One region of the Alteromonas sp. G4i35 genome, then DNA from elsewhere that is predicted to be linked to it. Evidence: predicted binding sites of a transcription regulator. Region 1 holds the regulator's gene; each other region holds the start of a gene.

Region 1 (4,424 bases):
TTGGTCAATGGATTGGGCAAGTAATACTATTCGTCTTCGTTAAATCTGCCCTCAATAAGCTCTTCAATAGCTGCAAGTGCATCAACAGCATCACTGCCGTCCACAATCACGTCTACCTGTTCACCTTGATGGCTTTCAAGCATCATTAATCCCAATACACTGCTTGCGTCTGCTTCTTTATCGCCTTTTTTTAAGATGATTTTAGCGTCGAATTGATTAGCCAGTTTAACCAGTTGGGTCGCCGCTCTTGCATGCAACCCTAACTTATTGACGATAGTTAGCGTTTTTTGAATAGTCATTACTGATTCAGCTCTCTATGGCGAATTTGAACATCAGGGTGTATTTCACTGAAGGTTTTCGACAGGGTCTGTGCGATATAAACCGAACGGTGTTGCCCGCCAGTACAGCCAATGGCTACGGTTACGTAACTTCTGTTATTGCGCTCTAAATGAGGCAGCCATGTCGTTATTAAATTCTGAATTTGCCAAATGAACTTGGTCACTACAGGCTGCGACCCCAAAAATACTTCTACTGGTGCGTCTAATCCGGTCAGATGTTTAAGGTCGGGCTCCCAGTGGGGGTTAGGTAAAAAGCGGGCATCAAAAACGTAATCCGCATCTTTAGGAATGCCGTGCTTAAAGCCAAACGACTCAAACACAAGCACAAGGCGTGAGCTTTTCTTACCCAGGATACGCTCTCGAATTAACTCTGCCAGTTGGTGAATGGTAAGCTTATCTGTATCTAGATATAAATCTGCGCGCTCAGCAATAGGAGCAAGTAGCGCAGACTCGGCTTTAATGGCTTCTGAAAGCGACTTATTGAGCTTGGCAAGAGGGTGAAGACGACGTGTTTCGCTAAAACGCTTAACCAGTACATCATCGCTCGCGTCAATGTAAACAATGGTCATCGACCACGAAGAAGGCAGGTAGTCTAGAATTTCTACCAAATCGTCAGGATTTTTGGGTAAGTTTCTCACATCGATACTTACCGCAACCTGATCGTACTCGTCAACAACTGTATGGGTTAAAGTGGGAAGTAAGTTTACCGGTATATTATCAACACAGTAATAACCTAAATCTTCCAATGCGCGAAGTGCGACAGACTTACCAGACCCTGAACGACCACTGATTATTATCAGCTTCACCTACTTTCTCCCTAATACTCTGGTTTTATCACATACGCGTTGTTGAATTAGGCGCCCACTAAACGGTTAATAGGCGCTTAATGTTTAACTTAATGCAGATAGAATATCGTCGCTTGTCGTTGCGCGACGTATTGCTTTAATCGTTTCTTTGTCGCTTAGTTTACCAGCCACGGTGGCCAGCGTTTGAAGGTGTCCTTCGGTCTGTTCCTCGGGAACGAGTAGCGCAAAAAAGATGTCTACGGGTTTCTCGTCAAGGGCGTCGAAGTCGATTGCTGGCGTGCTGGTTACAACAATGGCGATCACTTTTTCAAGGCCCGGCAGGCGCCCGTGGGGCAGGGCGATACCATTGCCAATGCCTGTACTACCCATACGCTCTCGAGCCATCAAACTGTTGAGTACCGTTGCCTGATCAATGTTCTCGTTTTGCTTGGCAGCGATATCAGCGATGATCTCAAGAATTCGCTTTTTACTATTACACTGAACCGCACACTCGGTGCGGTCCAGACTTACGATGGCTTGTATATCCATGCTTAATTAACTACTAATGTTTTTTCAGTTTTTCCTTATGCTTGATTACCTGCCGGTCGAGTTTATCAACCATGCTGTCAATCGCCGCATACATGTCGGTATTTTCTGAGGATGCGAATACTTCAGCGCCACTTAAATGAACGGTCGCTTCGGCTTTTTGATTTAATTTTTCAACGTTCAGGATGACATGCACATTAGAAATGTGATCAAAGTGACGTTCAAGTTTGCTGAACTTCGTATCGACATAATTACGCAAAGAGTCGGTGATTTCGACATGATGACCAGTAAGGTTGATTTGCATATTTCGTCTTCCTTATATTATTAAGCCCGATTAAATAAGGCTTTTGCGTTGGTTCGACGGCGGGATCGACAACGATTCCCGGTACTTTGCTATTGTTCGCCGGGCAACTTTAATGCCTTGTTCGGCCAACAATGAAGCAATCTTGCTATCACTTAGCGGCTTGCTAGGCTTTTCAGCGGCCACTAATTTCTTGATCAATGCACGAATCGCTGTAGATGAACATTCACCACCAGACTCTGTTGCAACGTGGCTTGAGAAGAAATACTTCAATTCGAAGATTCCACGTGGCGTATGCATGTACTTTTGCGTTGTCACTCGCGAAATAGTGGATTCGTGCATATCTACCATTTCTGCGACATCATTTAGCACCATTGGTTTCATCATTTCCGGGCCGTGCTCAAAAAAGCCCATTTGCTGCTGCACAATGCAGTTTGCAACCTTCATTAAGGTTTCGTTACGAGATTCAAGGCTCTTTATGAACCACTTAGCCTCTTGCATGTGTGAGCGGATGAATTGTGAATCGCTACTATTCTTGGCACGGCGACTCATTGCAGCGTATTGTTGATTTACGCTTAATTTAGGCAGACTGTCGGGGTTCAGCTCAACCACCCAACGGCCATTTTTCTTAGTTACTGAGACATCAGGAATAACGTACTCAGGCTCTTTAGTAACTAAAGCACTACCTGGGCGAGGATTCAAGGTTTGCAGTAAACGCATTGCCTCGCGTAGCTGATCTTCTTTCAATCGGCTTTTACGCATAAGCGTACGATAGTCTTTGCTGCTCAGTAAGTCAGAGTACTCTTCAATTAGTTGCTTTGCTTCAGCAAGCCACGGTGTGTCTTCTGAAAATTGGCGCAATTGCACCATCAAACATTCTTGTGGAGAGCGTGAGCCAGAACCAATAGGGTCGAACATCTGAATGCGCTTTAGCACACATTCTATTTCGTCCATTTCAATCGGCTCTTCCATATCATCATCGTTAACCGCTTCTAAAATATCATCAAGGGTAACGGTTAAATAACCTGACTCGTCAATAGAGTCGATGATTGCTGTAGCGATTGCGCGATCGGTATCCGAGAAATGGGTAAGGCGCATTTGCCAAAGAAGGTGCTCTTGAATATCTTCAGTAGTCTCACCTTGGAAGATTTGCTCGTCGTCATTGGATGGACCCGGAGCAGGCGAAGATGAAGCAGAATAGTATTCGTCCCATGTGCTGTCGATTGGCAGCTCATCGGGAAGATCGTTTTTCTCAAGTGCATCGCCGGCTTCTAACGTGTCACTAGATGCAGAAGCAGTGGCCTCAGAACCGCTGTCATCGTTGTCGATATTGTTCTTTTCTAGTTGCGGCTCGTCGTTACCTTCTTCAACTTCTAATAGCGGATTAGAATCGAGCGCTTCTTGGATCTCTTGTTGAAGATCAAGTGTAGAAAGCTGCAGCAGTTTAATGGCCTGCTGAAGCTGTGGTGTCATGGTAAGTTGTTGGCTAAATTTTAGCTGTAAAGATGGTTTCATCTACGTCTTATTTAAATGCTCTAAATTGAATATACCAGAGCGAAACTGAAAAATGACAATTCGGTTACATTAACTATAGCCTGAATTGTTCGCCTAGGTATACATCCCTTACTTTTTGATTACTTAAAACCTGTTCCGCCGTTCCTTGCGCAATAAGCTCGCCATGACTCACAATGTACGCCTTTTCACAAACATCCAATGTCTCTCGTACGTTATGGTCCGTGATAAGGATTCCAATACCCCTATCGCGAAGATGTTGTATTATCTTCTTTATATCATTAACTGATATTGGATCAACACCAGCAAATGGTTCGTCTAACAAAATAAATTGCGGTTTTGCTGCCAGAGCGCGGGCAATCTCAACGCGACGGCGTTCGCCCCCTGACAAACTCATCCCCGTACTATTACGTATATGGTTAATATTAAATTCATCAAGTAGCGCATCTGCTTCTTCTTCTTGCTGTTGTGAATTTAAATCTTTACGGGTTTGCAAAATGGCCATGATATTTTCATGCACTGTGAGCTTTCTGAAAATAGAGGCTTCCTGCGGTAGGTAGCCAATTCCGCGGCGTGCGCGCTCGTGCATGGGCTGATGAGTTAGCTCATTGTCGTCGATTTCAATTTTGCCTTTATCCAGATTCACTAAACCAACAATCATGTAGAATGTGGTGGTCTTACCAGCGCCATTTGGGCCAAGAAGACCAACAATTTGACCCGTTGAGACAGACAGACTTACATCTCGAACAACCTGTCTTGACTTGTAAGCCTTAGCAAGATTTTTAGCGCTCAAAGTTGCCATTGCTATTCATTGCCCTCGTTGTCTTTTTTGTCTTTCTTAGACGAAGTTTTGCGAATGGTCTCAGGTGTGAATACTGTGGTCACTCGACCCTCACCATCTTTACCTGCGCCGCCAGTCGCTAGCAATTGCTCGGTAATCAT
Region 2 (4,424 bases), on a different contig from region 1:
GTGTCGATACCATCAAAAGGTAAACCTGAGCCGGCCAAGTTCAACGTATCACGACTTAGACTGCGCGGCACGCCTTGCAACAAGTCAGGATTATATTCAAATTCATAGTCAACCTGTTTACCCAAAGAGAGGTCATCAGGTGCAGAGATAGTAATTTTTTGAGGTGAGTTGTCCGTCGACATAAGAACCTTTTATGCATCTACGCGGGATTTAAATTGTTGAACTGCACAGCGACACACAGTCTTACAGCGCAGTAGAATTAACCCCAGTATTGACTTAACTGTTTAGTTGTATAGTGTACCCCAAAAATACGTAGGTAACGTCATAATGGCTCTAACAATTTCAGCACAATTAGATAAATTTGTATCATCTTATGTCGAACAAGCCGAGGCGGAGGGACTCAAGATAGCATTTGATAGCGAGTGGCCCTCGCCGTGCTATGAGACGACGGCGCAAGACGGTGAACTTGTAAGATGGTCTCCTACGCTTCAATCGCCTGTGCAGTCTTTCAGTAATGTTGAAGAGGCATTATCGCTAAAGCTAAATCCTGACTACTGCGAGTATTTTACTCGTTACTACAGCGATAATTTAAAGGCTAACGCCCCGCAAGGTCGCTGTGAATTGCTTCAAGTTTTCAATACCGAAGATTTTGAAAGATTACAGCAAAACTTGATTGGGCATTTGTTGATGAAGCAAAGACTTAGGCAAGCGCCAACATTGTTTTTTGGTTTAACTGACGAAGAAGATTTTATTTTAACCGTTGTCAACGAAAGTGGCGAAGTGGCACTTGAGCAGGTTGGCAGAGAGCCTGCCAAAATTCTTGCGCCATCTCTTGCGGTGTTTATTGAGCAACTTACACCTGCTATATGACGTTAATGCTTTGACTGACGTCAATCAGACCTAAAATTACCGGCCTGCAAGACTAAAAGCTATTGGGCGTTAATAATTTGATGTAGCGCCCGCTTTAACTCCGCCACTTCTTTTTCTAACGTCTCTACCCGTGCATGCAAATTGCCCGGCTCATCAGTTGTGGCAACAGGATTTTGTTGCGCTACGTTTTCTTCGTTAGATACCTCTAGCTTAGGTTTGTGTGCGTTAAATCGCTTAATCGCTTCAATAGCTTCGGTTACCGATACCTTAAAGGGAGCTTTTGCACGTAAAATGCCTACGGACGGTGTTTTTCCTTCTTTATGCATTTGAAGGCACAAAACGTGAAGTTGCTGCAGGTTAGAGTTACTCATAATACGAAAATGGTTCAAAGTCATGAATAGTCGCAGTGTAGCCTGTCTACGTAGTCAATTTCACTAATAAGTTACTGATTTCACCATTTTTCCAAGTCTTCGTAGAATGGTGTTATTAAGATTATTATAAAAATCAATGATTTAATTTTTGGCCTTAATCTTGTTTACCAATCATAACTTACATTATCACGCATAAACGCAGTGGTTCTTACGTTAGCGTATTTATGTCTATTCAGTGTCGGTTCACAAAGTAGGCGTAGTATCGAATAAAAACAACACACATAATTAAGGAATTCACATGAAAACGGTTCTTCTTTCAGTAGCTTTGGCATCTTCAGTTTTGCTTTCAGGTTGTGTCGTATCAGTAGGTGGCGGTTCAGATAGTCACTATGGTGCTGATTGGGAAGACAGAGAGTTTAACAATCGTAAACACATTGCGAATCTTGAAACAGGGACAACTTACGAAAGTGTATTGAGAAAAATGGGCGTTGCGGATTTCAATGAACTGTTCGAAAAGCAAGACGGCACATATCGCGTACTTTACTACCGAACTCAAAAAACGATGGGCGATGGTATCACCACAAAAGACGAGTGCACGCCGTTGGTTTTCAGAAATGGAAACTTAGTTGGCTGGGGTGACAGTGCTTATAGCCTAATGCACTAATAATCGTTAGTTGGTAATTGATTACGAAAGTAGGCATTACTTACTGTTTTTAAATGTTAATAAAAAGTTAACATGCAGGGGTTTTTCGCGTAGGCTAAAGTTTAATCAGTTTAAGTGGGTGGTTGGCGCAATGATAAAAGTTGTGCGGTAGTGTCCACTTCTCTCATTTTGTTTAAATGGGTAAAAGCAGCTGTATAACTTTGCGTACAAGGAGCCCCTGATGAATACTGATGCTATTAATAATGCAATAGCCCCCTTGCAAGACACGGTTAAAGCCATCTATCTATCTGTAGATGATCTCAAAGTTGCCGCCTCTATTCTTTACAATGCGTATGTAGATGACCCATTGTTCATTGACATTTTCCAAGCAGAAAAAGAAGGTTATGAAAGCCGTCTACGGTCAGCTATCCGTGAAGAGCTCAATGCATTTTGGGTTGCAGAGCAGCCGATGATTGGCCTGTTCGATGATGAGCGGCTTATTGCCGTTGCATGCTTGACCGCGCCCGATGCAGCATTTGGTTCAGGACGTTACTGGCACTGGAGATTGCGGATGCTTTTAACGGCAGGTTTGTTCGGTACAAAGCAAATGCTAGAGAAAGAAGAAAAAGTGCGAGCATTAGTTCCCGCCGATAACTTCCACATGCTGAGTTTCATCGCAGTGCATCCAGATTATCAACATCATGGGCTTGGGCATATTCTACTTGGCGCTATTGATAGCGTGGTAGAGGAAGATGAAAAAAGTGAGGGTGTTTCGGTATTCGTGACTATAGAAAAACATCGCGCTTTCTTTAACGATGACAATTATCAGGTTGTAGGACAACTAAGCCTTTCTCATGTGAACGGTGAGGTGATGTTCAGGCTAAAATGATGTTTTTTTATTCGTTGTGATACTCCTACAAAAACGTCATACGTTGCAGTTCCAATCTTTACACCAAATTTACTACAGCGTTTGTAAGACATTTCCTACAAACGCTGTGAGTGATCTTACCTAAATGATGAAAGATTAATTTATACTAAAGTATAAAGTTATTGATTATATTGAAGTTTTTAAAAATTAGTCAAAAGTCGTACAAGAATCTTTCTTAAATCTCTGTAATTCAATATGGCGGTAATAATTGGAAGGGATACTATGAACATGTCACAAGGAAACACGACGAGTCACGGATTGAGTCAAGGATCATCAACGGAATAAGTTAGGACAACTTAAGGATGAGACTCCCACAAGGCAGTGGGGAAAGGGAAAGGAAAGCAGATAGGACACTGCATTAACAGGATGTTAGAAACGGATTTTAAAGGATATAAAGGGATTCAGGGACGTAAAATGTGAAAGGACTTCGCATACAGGATGTAGCAGGGAAAAATGGACGAGAGCTAGCAAGGAGCTAGAGGCAAGAAGCCAACGGCAGGATAGCCATTAAGGAATTTCTAGTTTGCATGGACGAGCAAACCAAGGACGAAAGAAGGACATGCTAAGGGATTGGCAAAGCTGTAGCAGGATGTACAGCAAATAATGGAATGAGGGAAGGGAACGTCAGCGGAGTCTGACAAGGACAGCCTCAGGAAGAGGAACACTGTATGAAGGATGTGCAGTAAATTAGGATAAAAGGAAAGGGACCTACGCATGGATGTGTAGCTCGCACAGGAAGGCGCGAGATTAGATGGAAAGGGGCGTATACGGATTTTAATCGGGAAGATTTTAGTCGCAAAGGATCGCGGAGAAGGATACTCAAAATTCCAGGAAAAAGGGGAGCCGCTAGGTTCCCCTTTTTTTTGCGTTGTTTATTACCAATCCGTATGCACTTGTTATGTAAAACCTGACCTGAATGGTGAATTAGGAGCCGCTCACGCTTTTTGACATAGAAGCTTAAACCCTATGCGGCGGCACCTCTGTTCGCATAACCCTTACACCTATCAATTCAACTTCCCCAGTATATCGGTCCTCACCATTACTCGAGAACTCAAAGTTGAATACACTGTGCCAGTCAGGCTTTCCATATTTGAATGAAAATCGTGTTTTAGCTCTCGCCACACTCAACAACTGCAAATCATGTTTATCGCAGTATTGCTTTAGATACGTATTTGTTTGCTCGGAAATGGCTCTAATGCGCCAAAACTGATAGCCAGTAAATCCAATAACTAGCCACACCACCAACTCGAGTAACGTCATTTACTTTCTCGCTTGTGCAAACAATTGTTGAAATGCGTTGGAGAGAATCTGTGAGTTCGCGTTTGAATGCAATAGGGTTAGCACTTGTCTGCGTAACTTCGGGATTTGCACTAAATCCGAAAAGAACCCTGCGAATAAGGCGCCCTTATGACCCTCTTTTTCATCAACGTTTGCCGCCTGTTCTAAAAAGGCACTAAGCAGTAGTGGTTCCATTTGCTCGAAATGGCGTGCTGCAATAACGCTTAAAATATCAAGTCTCTGCGACTTTTCGCTTTTTAATAATTCGAGTAGTTTGTTGTTGATGGTCGGGTGGAAACTACCTTCTGACGTGCCTCTCAGCGCCGCTAAATTG
Region 3 (4,424 bases), on a different contig from region 1:
GTACGATATTCAACGTACTGAAGAAGCGTAATGTCAGGTAATTGACGTTGCGCTTTCCTCTATAATTTCATCCTATCTAACTGAAAAATAAGCCAATGATGAATTGGCACATCTTCTGCTTTATCTAAGTCATAGTTTAACAGCGTCTGCAATTTGACGAGGGCAATATGGCTTTTGACAGCACACCACAATCAACTGAGTACTCAGCATCAAGCTATGCGTTAGATAGTATTGATAATGCGATATCTCGTGATGAATACGACCCCTCAAGCAGTGACGATATTTCGTCTTTACGGTTGCAGGCGAGTCGACTTGAGCACTTACTTCAGGTAATGCCTGCTGGCGTTATCGTTATAGACGGTAAAGGGATAGTGCGCCAAGCCAATGAACAAGCGAAAGCACTGTTAGGTGAACCGCTGGAAGAGGAAGTGTGGCGAAGTATTATCACGCGCTCATTCAAGCCTCGTGCTGACGACGGCCACGAAGTCTCACTTGTTGACGGTCGCCGAGTGAAGCTTTCTATCACGCCATTAGAAAATGAGCCTGGGCAATTAATTGTTATTACCGACTTAACCGAAACGCGGCAGCTGCAAGCACGCGTGAGTCATATGCAGCGCCTGTCTTCTCTCGGAAAAATGGTGGCATCCCTTGCTCACCAAATTCGTACGCCTCTTTCTGCGGCCATGCTCTATGCGTCTAATTTAACGCGCAAAGGCTTGGGACAAGAAGCACAAACTCAATTTGCAAACAAGCTAACTGACAGGCTTAAAGAGCTAGAGAGTCAGGTTAACGACATGCTGCTTTTCGCTAAGTCAGGGGAAGAACAAGTGGTCAGCCAAATTAGCTTGGGAGAGTTGTTTACTTCAATTGAAGGCAGTGCCCAAACCATGACGGCTCAAGCACAGCAAACGCTAACTTTTAGCGGCTTCGATAAAAACGTATCTATTACCGGTAATCTTACAGCGCTTCAAGGCGCGTTATTAAACCTTGTTCACAACGCGAGCCAAGTTACTCCGAAAGGGGAGTGCGTGCACGTAGAAACTGCAGTGTCTGATGAACGTTTGCATGTGGCCATTATAGATAAAGGTCCTGGCGTACCGGATAAACTCAAAAACAAAATTTTTGAACCGTTTTTCACAACTAAAACTCATGGCACGGGCCTTGGTCTTGCGGTGGTTAAATCCGTCGTAAACGCCCACAACGGTTTGCTTAGCGTATCAAATATGCCAGAAGGTGGGGCGTGCTTTAGTGTGTCTTTGCCGTGTGTGGTGAACGCTCAATCTTCACAAACATTGACTCATGTTGCGTAGGTCATAGGAGAGAATAATGTCTAAAACTACCATTTTAATTGTTGAAGATGACGCAGGATTACGCGAAGCACTCCTAGACACCCTTCTGTTAGGTAACTATGAGGTTGTTGCTGCTGACTGCGCTGAAGAAGCGTTAATGGTGCTGTCTACGCGCTCCGTAGATTTAGTGGTAAGCGATATTCAAATGGGCGAAATGAGCGGTTTAACGCTACTTAAGAGTATCAAAACCAAGTACCCCAATATGCCGGTGCTGTTGATGACAGCCTATGCCACTATTGATGATGCCGTGCAGGCAATGCGCGATGGCGCAACAGATTATCTATCCAAACCGTTTGCCCCAGAAGTACTGCTTAATTTAGTGGGACGCTACGCGCCGGCTCAAAAAATAGAGTCACGCACGCCTATTGTTGCTGACCCTTCAAGCTTGAAGTTACTTGAGCTTTCTCGCAAAGTCGCGAAGTCCGACGCCACTGTGATGGTAATGGGACCAAGCGGTTCGGGTAAAGAAGTGCTGTCTCGCTATATTCACGATCAGTCGCCGCGAAGTGATGCGCCATTTGTCGCCATCAACTGTGCAGCCATACCAGAGAACATGCTAGAAGCGACTTTGTTTGGTTACGAAAAAGGTGCGTTCACCGGCGCAATCCAAGCTTGCCCGGGTAAATTTGAACAAGCCCAAGACGGTACGCTGTTACTTGATGAAATAACCGAGATGGATTTGGCGCTTCAAGCTAAACTGCTACGCGTGTTACAAGAGCGCGAAGTAGAGCGTCTTGGCGGACGTAAAACCGTTAAGCTCAACGTCCGTGTTATTGCTACAAGTAACCGAGATTTGAGAAAAGCAGTGGATGCGGGAGAGTTCAGAGAAGATTTGTACTATCGCTTAAATGTATTCCCTATCGAGTGGCGCCCGCTTTCGGAACGTCCGGGTGATATTGTCCCTCTTGCCGAACACTTGGTTCAGCGTCACGCTAGTTCTCAAGGGCTGGGTACTATCAGGTTAAGCGCAGCAGCACGCAATAAGCTGTCACAATACAGCTGGCCAGGGAACGTTCGCGAACTAGAAAACGTGGTTCAACGGGCGCTTATTTTATGTGAACACAATGAAATCGACGCCAGCGATTTAATGATTGACGAAGACATGACGGCACCTGTTGAAACACTGCAAGAGCATGTTGAAGAAAATAGGCTAGGGTCTGAGCTGCGCTACCAAGAACATCAAATTATCCTCGATACATTGGTGTCGTGTAACGGCAAGCGTAAAGATGTGGCAGAAAAGCTCGGCATTAGTCCAAGAACCCTTCGTTACAAATTAGCGCGCATGCGCGAAGACGGTATTGAAGTGCCCGCATAAGGTCGCTTTCTACACTTTCGGTTTCCTCGTCCTTATCCGTCGCCTCTGTAGTAAAGAAGGCGGCGGTTTTTTGTTGCTCACACTAAGTCAAACGCCATAAATTTGGCTAACCCTCTTATTTTTGATTTATCTTATTGATATGTATAGCTTTTTAAAGTTGGCAAGCCCTTTGCTAAATCCCCTCTATACATAAGTTATACGCCGATGTTCAGGCGGTCTCGAAAAAGCACTAGGAGTGGTTATGGACGTTAAAGCCAATAGTTTGTATCAAGAAATGCAGAACATGATTGGGCAAACTCGTCTTCAAGTTAATGAGCCTCAACAGCAGCCGCTTAGTGAAGTTAATAGCTCGGCAAGTGATTTCTCGACCATGCTAAAGAATGCGGTAGATGGTGTAAACGGCATGCAGCTCGAATCAAAAGACGCGCAGCAGCGTTTTGAAATGGGCGACCCTAACTTAAGCCTAGCTCAAGTTATGCTGACGAAAGAAAAGGCGGGCATTGCTTTTGAAGCCACTGTTCAAGTACGTAACAAAGTACTTGAAGCCTATAAAACAATAATGAATATGCCGGTGTAGGTGGAGTAGGTTATGGCTGAAGCTACAGGTACAAACCTTACGGTTCCTGATCAAAATCAAGCAGTGGACAATGAGCCAGAAAACAAATCTGGTTTTATGGACACTTTAGGTAGCGCAGATATGATGCGCCAAATGGCCCTTGTGGTTGTTTTGGTAATCTGCGTCGCCATCGCTATTTTTATTCTTATCTGGTCGCAAGAACCTGATTACCGTCCACTTGCGAAAATGGAAACCCAAGAGCTTATTGAAACCCTCGATTATATGGATGCGAACCAAATCGACTATAAGCTTGAAGGCAATATTGTTTACGTAAGAAGTGACGAATTCCAAAATATTCGTTTAGGCATGACCCGCCAAGGGTTAACTAAGGCCTCTGATGCCGGTACCGATATCATTATGCAGGATATGGGGTTTGGTGTGAGCCAGCGTGTTGAGATGGAACGTCTAAAACACGCCCGCGAGCAACAAATCGCGGCTACCATCGAAGATATCGCAAGCATTCAAAAAGCCCGTGTCTTGTTAGCTATGCCTAAAGAGAACGTATTTGCGCGAAGAGAGAAGAAAGCGTCGGCAACCGTTGTGCTAACGGCTAAGCGCGGTGCCGTTATTGCAGGTGAAGAGGTTGATGCTGTTGTCGATATCGTGGCGTCTGCAGTGCAAAACATGGAGCCGTCTAAGGTAACCGTAACAGACAGCAATGGTCGTCTGCTTAACTCAGGCTCTCAAGATTCCATGAGTGCTCGTGCCAGAAAAGAATACGAGATTGAGCGCCAGCGTGAGCAAGAGTACTTAGAAAAAATTGACGCGATACTGATTCCAGTATTGGGCATAGGTAACTACACAGCACAAGCTGACGTTACCATGGACTTTACAGCTATGGAACAAACACAGCGTAGCTACAACCCAGATTTACCTGCGGTTCGCAGTGAAATGATAATGGAAGAAAACAGCGTAGGTGGCGGTGTTGGCGGTATTCCTGGTGCACTGTCTAATCAACCTCCATTAGATTCTAACATTCCAGAAAATGCAGTGGGCGGCAGTCAACAAACTATGCCGGGGCGCACAGCGAAAGAATCAACACGCAACTACGAACTTGATACCACTATCAGTCATACCAAGAAACAGACCGGGGTTATTCGCAGATTAAGTGTATCTGTGGCGGTGGACTATACCCAAGTTGCGG
Region 4 (4,424 bases), on a different contig from region 1:
TAATACCTTTTACTTCTTCGGTTAACGAACGGGTAGCAATAATGCCCATTGCCCAAGGAATTTGAAGGGCGTACTCGGTTTCCTGCTTTTCGTCGTTTGGAATACCAAACACAGTAAACGGCGCAGGTGCAGGATGGGTTTCGTACTCAGCTTCAACTGCTGCCAGCTTCACTTTTTGTACATCACCAAGCTCATAACCACTTTCATCACCTAGCACGATCACAGAAAGCGTTGAGGCTAGGCCGAAGCTAGCAGCTATGGCGAACGAACGGCGCGCAAAGGCGATATGCTTATGATTAAGCAGGTAGTAACTTGAAATTGCCAACACAAACATTGCGCCGGTCACGTAACCTGCTGATACAGTGTGAACAAATTTGACCTGTGCTACGGGGTTAAAAATAACCTCAGCAAAGCTGGTCATTTCCATACGCATGGCTTCAAAATTAAATTCAGCGCCTACCGGGTATTGCATCCAGCCGTTAGCAATCAAGATCCACAGTGCAGAGAAGTTTGAACCAATGGCCACCAGCCAAGTCGCCATCAGATGCTTCACCTTTGACATTTTGTCCCAGCCAAAGAAGAACAACCCCACGAAGGTAGATTCCAGGAAAAAGGCCATTAGGCCTTCGATGGCAAGTGGCGCACCGAAGATATCGCCTACATAGTGAGAATAGTAAGACCAATTCATTCCGAACTGGAATTCCATGGTTAAGCCTGTGGCTACACCAATGGCAAAGTTAATTCCAAACAGCTTTCCCCAGAATTGGGTCATCTGCTTATAAATTTCTTTACCCGTCATTACGTATACCGATTCCATAATGGCAAGTAAGAAACTAAGCCCCAAAGTTAAGGGTACAAATATAAAGTGGAACATTGCAGTTAATGCAAATTGCCACCGCGATAGTTCTATTAACGTATCGCTCATGGGTTATCTCCCTTGTATTTCGTGTGCGCGTTAAACGCTTAGCAGAAAAGTGGTTTAAAATTCAGTGATGAACACATGAATATGCCGCATGGCAAGAGCACGGTTTATGCCATACATCAGTAATTTGGCTGCTAAAGCGCAATTACCGATAAACGGCGGTATTTTCGTACTGTGCAGATAAATTATTCCACGACCGAGCGTGTGGCTTATTGATCCAACGCAACAATTGATGGCGATGCATTCGCCATATTTGTCATTTAGGTGACAAATATGGCACAAGAGAAAGGCTGCTTAGCAGATTGTCAAAAAGTGGAGTATAAGGAAAAGTTAAGGGGTATATGAGAGTGTGAACGCGCCTCGTAATTCTCCCAATTCAAACCCTGTAGCTTGATCACTGGGATAGTGCTTTAGAATGGATTGTTTTACTGAAGGTGCCACATTGGCTCCGTGGCATGCCATGCACACCTGACCTTGTTCAATCGCCATCATGTACCTAAACTCACCGCTTTCGCTATCGTATTGATAAGTTTCAATAGGTCTTTTAGGGGCCAAATTGTCTTGCTTAGCTTTGGTCAGTAATTGTGAAAACCACGCCAACTGCTCACGCTCCCATTGATCTGCCGCATTGTTTGGGTTCCTTACTTTCAGCGCGGTACGCCCAACCTCCCACCCATTTTGACTAAGCGCCAGAGCAATAGGAGCCGCTGCAATCTGGCATTCGTTAACGCCAGCCTCTAGCCCTCCGGATTGAATTGCTTGCTGTAGTCGTGACTTTAGCGCGCCTCCCAGTGCTTTTGCGTGTAATCGCGCTTCTTTGACTTTTTCCTGTACACTGTTTTCACTTTTTTTCTCATTGGCAGTCACTGTATCTGCCAATGAATGAGCACTACTTGCCAATAAGCTTATCACCACCAGCATTACGCTATTTTTCATTATAAAACTCTCTTTGGAATTGAATGAGTTGCTACCGAAGTATTGCCGTTTGTCTCAAACAGTGAACAAGCTCTATGCCAATATGATAAATTGCCAAAATTAAATTAGAACAAACTAATATTCAGCTACCCATGAATATATCCATAGTACAAGCAATGATAGATGCGATAGATAAACCCGCAATCTTCATTAACCCAAGCTACGTTATTGAAGCTGTCAACCAGCCCTACAGAGACACCTACCCTGTGGATATAAAGCTTGGCTTTAGCACCTGCTATCAAGTCTCTCACCGCAACAGCAAACCTTGCGATAAGTGCGGCGAGCATTGCCCCATGCAAGAGAGTAAAGCCACAGGACGAGCGGCTAGCGTAGTACACGTTCATACCACCAGTGAGGGTCAAAGCTACTGCGACATCCTCATGCGCCCGATCTTCGACGGTAGCGGAGAATTATTAGGTTTCTTGGAAATACTCGATAAGCTTTCGTTTGCCTCAAACCGACCTTCAGCAGGAAAGATGGTCGGCGAATCAGAAGCATTTAAAGCAATGCTAAACAAAATAAATCGCGCCGCTAACTCAGATATTTCAGTACTACTGTTTGGCGAAACCGGCACGGGTAAAGAGCTGGTGTCCCAAGCACTTCACTCGAGTAGTCACCGTGCTGGCAAACCATTTGTTGTCATCGAGTGTACCGGCATGTCTGACACGCTGCTTGAAAGCGAACTATTCGGTTATGAAAAAGGGGCATTTACAGGCGCAACCACAAATAAGAAAGGGCTCGTAGAAGCAGCGGAAGGCGGCACATTGTTTTTTGATGAAGTCGGCGATATCCCACTTTCCACACAAGTAAAGCTTCTGCGGCTGTTCGAGTCTCAAACTTATCGACCTGTAGGAAGCACAGTGTCTAAAAAGGCTGATTTTCGTTTAGTGTGTGCATCACACAAAAATCTAAAGCACATGGTGGAAACGGGCGAATTCAGACAAGACCTCTACTACCGCATTGCCGGTTTTCCTATCAACCTCCCTTCTTTAAGACAAAGAAAATCAGATATAGCACTGATAGCCGCGCATTTTTTGGCAATGTCTAAAGAGAAAAAACGGTTTCATAAAAACGCGCTAGAAAAACTAACCAACTACCCGTTCCCAGGCAATATTCGCGAACTCAAAAACATTGTAGACCAAGCTATTTTACTGGCTGATGAAACCGTTATTTACGATACAGACTTACCCGAGCTCGATAACATAAGCTCTGATGCTATCAATGATGCCTCTTCATCTCACAGTAACGTTGTGACCTTAGACGAATTGGAACGCCAATACTTACGTCAGGTTCACACGTCTTTTGAAGGCGATACCCAGCAACTTGCACAAGCGCTGGGAGTGAGTACCCGTACACTTTACAGAAAGCTGAAAAAAGCGGGGGTTGGAGATACGTAAAAAATAATAGGTAGAAAAATTACCAAAACGCAGGCTATGATAAAAAGGCGCTAACCAGATAAAGAAAAATGACTTTAAGACGCCTACTTACACTAACACTTTGCCTTTGTATGCTTTTGCAAAATGCATTAGCACTTGGCCTTGCTGCCCATACTATGCAGCAAGCACGTGCGTTTGTAGGTGAAGATATTGAACTTATTTGTACTGGCAAGACCATGCGCTACATTTCAATTAGCGCCACTGAGTTTGAAGGTGAGTTCGTTTTTGTTAGCCCCGAACTGCTCAAAGCACCCGCCGAGCACGTTGACTGTACCAATGGCACGTTAGCCGACTTACCTCAGGTTGACGAGCCACTACATGCCACATTACCTTTACTATCGCTGGTTCGCTATCGCGCTTTAGTCGCGCGTTTAGCGGCTAAGCCCTTTACAGATTTTGCTTACGCGGCGCCGCTAAGTCGTGCCCCACCACACGCATAACAACCTCCCAAACACACTGAACATGCATGCTTTCACCATGCACAACACTCGTTTTTTAAAATGGAATTGTTATGAAGCAATCTATCATTGCGCTTGCCGTATTCACTGCGTGCGCGCCCGTACACATTTACGCAAACACCATCGACTTAGCCGATAACACTTCGACAGAAGTGGTCACCGTTATTGGCACACCGCTTTCCCTTAGCACGCAAAATATCGAGCAAGAGTCTGTTAGTGCTACCAGCAATATTGACGCTGACTTTGGCGATCAGCTTGCCACATTACCTGGCGTGTCGATATCTCGAAACGGCCCAGTCACTGGGCTTATTCAGTATAGAGGACTTTATGGTGACCGAGTTGGCGTAAGCATTGATGGCGTTGATATTGCTGGAGCAGGACCAAACGCCATGGACTCGCCCCTTTCTCATGTGCTGCCAGAACCAGGACTGACCGCCACCCTTTACCGGGGGATTGTGCCAGTAAGTGCAGGTGTGCAGACGCTAGGCGGAAAGCTTCGCATTCACTCTGATGCCTCAGCACTTTTTGACTTGAATACAGGCTTTAGCGGTAGCGTAAGTGCCAGCGCAATATCTCCGGGGAGCGGTCAGCAATACCAAGGCAATCTGTTTTATAAGAGTGAGCAGGCTTTTG

The links. The regulator sigma-54, encoded in region 1, starts transcription at its own class of promoters, with help from an activator protein. The targets are predictions, from matches to a motif close to GTTGGCACGNNNNTNGNNT.
Region 2: ACFI6L_RS12415 (DUF3192 domain-containing protein) is a predicted target of sigma-54. The motif match lies at 1,389-1,407, and genes of this name have one in related genera.
Region 3: fliE (flagellar hook-basal body complex protein FliE) is a predicted target of sigma-54. The motif match lies at 2,821-2,839, and genes of this name have one in related genera.
Region 4: ACFI6L_RS11480 (Tll0287-like domain-containing protein) is a predicted target of sigma-54. The motif match lies at 1,922-1,940, and genes of this name have one in related genera.

Annotation. Positions count from the first base shown of each region.
Region 1 covers NZ_JBHNZD010000025.1:72,083-76,506, reverse strand. The annotation lists gene ACFI6L_RS16165 (HPr family phosphocarrier protein) at 27-299, opposite strand; gene rapZ (RNase adapter RapZ) at 299-1,144, opposite strand; gene ptsN (PTS IIA-like nitrogen regulatory protein PtsN) at 1,229-1,672, opposite strand; gene hpf (ribosome hibernation promoting factor) at 1,686-1,973, opposite strand; gene ACFI6L_RS16145 (RNA polymerase factor sigma-54) at 2,004-3,485, opposite strand; gene lptB (LPS export ABC transporter ATP-binding protein) at 3,559-4,284, opposite strand; gene lptA (lipopolysaccharide transport periplasmic protein LptA) at 4,287-4,424, opposite strand, start outside.
Region 2 covers NZ_JBHNZD010000017.1:56,989-61,412, reverse strand. The annotation lists gene queF (NADPH-dependent 7-cyano-7-deazaguanine reductase QueF) at 1-182, opposite strand, end outside; gene syd (SecY-interacting protein) at 328-870, shown strand; gene ACFI6L_RS12420 (hypothetical protein) at 930-1,241, opposite strand; gene ACFI6L_RS12415 (DUF3192 domain-containing protein) at 1,540-1,905, shown strand; gene ACFI6L_RS12410 (GNAT family N-acetyltransferase) at 2,126-2,773, shown strand; gene ACFI6L_RS12405 (DUF3301 domain-containing protein) at 3,770-4,072, opposite strand; gene ACFI6L_RS12400 (DUF3549 family protein) at 4,073-4,424, opposite strand, start outside.
Region 3 covers NZ_JBHNZD010000004.1:47,894-52,317, forward strand. The annotation lists gene ACFI6L_RS03135 (sigma-54 dependent transcriptional regulator) at 1-31, shown strand, start outside; gene ACFI6L_RS03140 (sensor histidine kinase) at 168-1,310, shown strand; gene ACFI6L_RS03145 (sigma-54-dependent transcriptional regulator) at 1,327-2,664, shown strand; gene fliE (flagellar hook-basal body complex protein FliE) at 2,906-3,241, shown strand; gene fliF (flagellar basal-body MS-ring/collar protein FliF) at 3,254-4,424, shown strand, end outside.
Region 4 covers NZ_JBHNZD010000015.1:94,807-99,230, forward strand. The annotation lists gene ACFI6L_RS11475 (cytochrome ubiquinol oxidase subunit I) at 1-925, opposite strand, end outside; gene ACFI6L_RS11480 (Tll0287-like domain-containing protein) at 1,253-1,858, opposite strand; gene ACFI6L_RS11485 (sigma-54 interaction domain-containing protein) at 2,014-3,294, shown strand; gene ACFI6L_RS11490 (hypothetical protein) at 3,363-3,773, shown strand; gene ACFI6L_RS11495 (TonB-dependent receptor plug domain-containing protein) at 3,845-4,424, shown strand, end outside.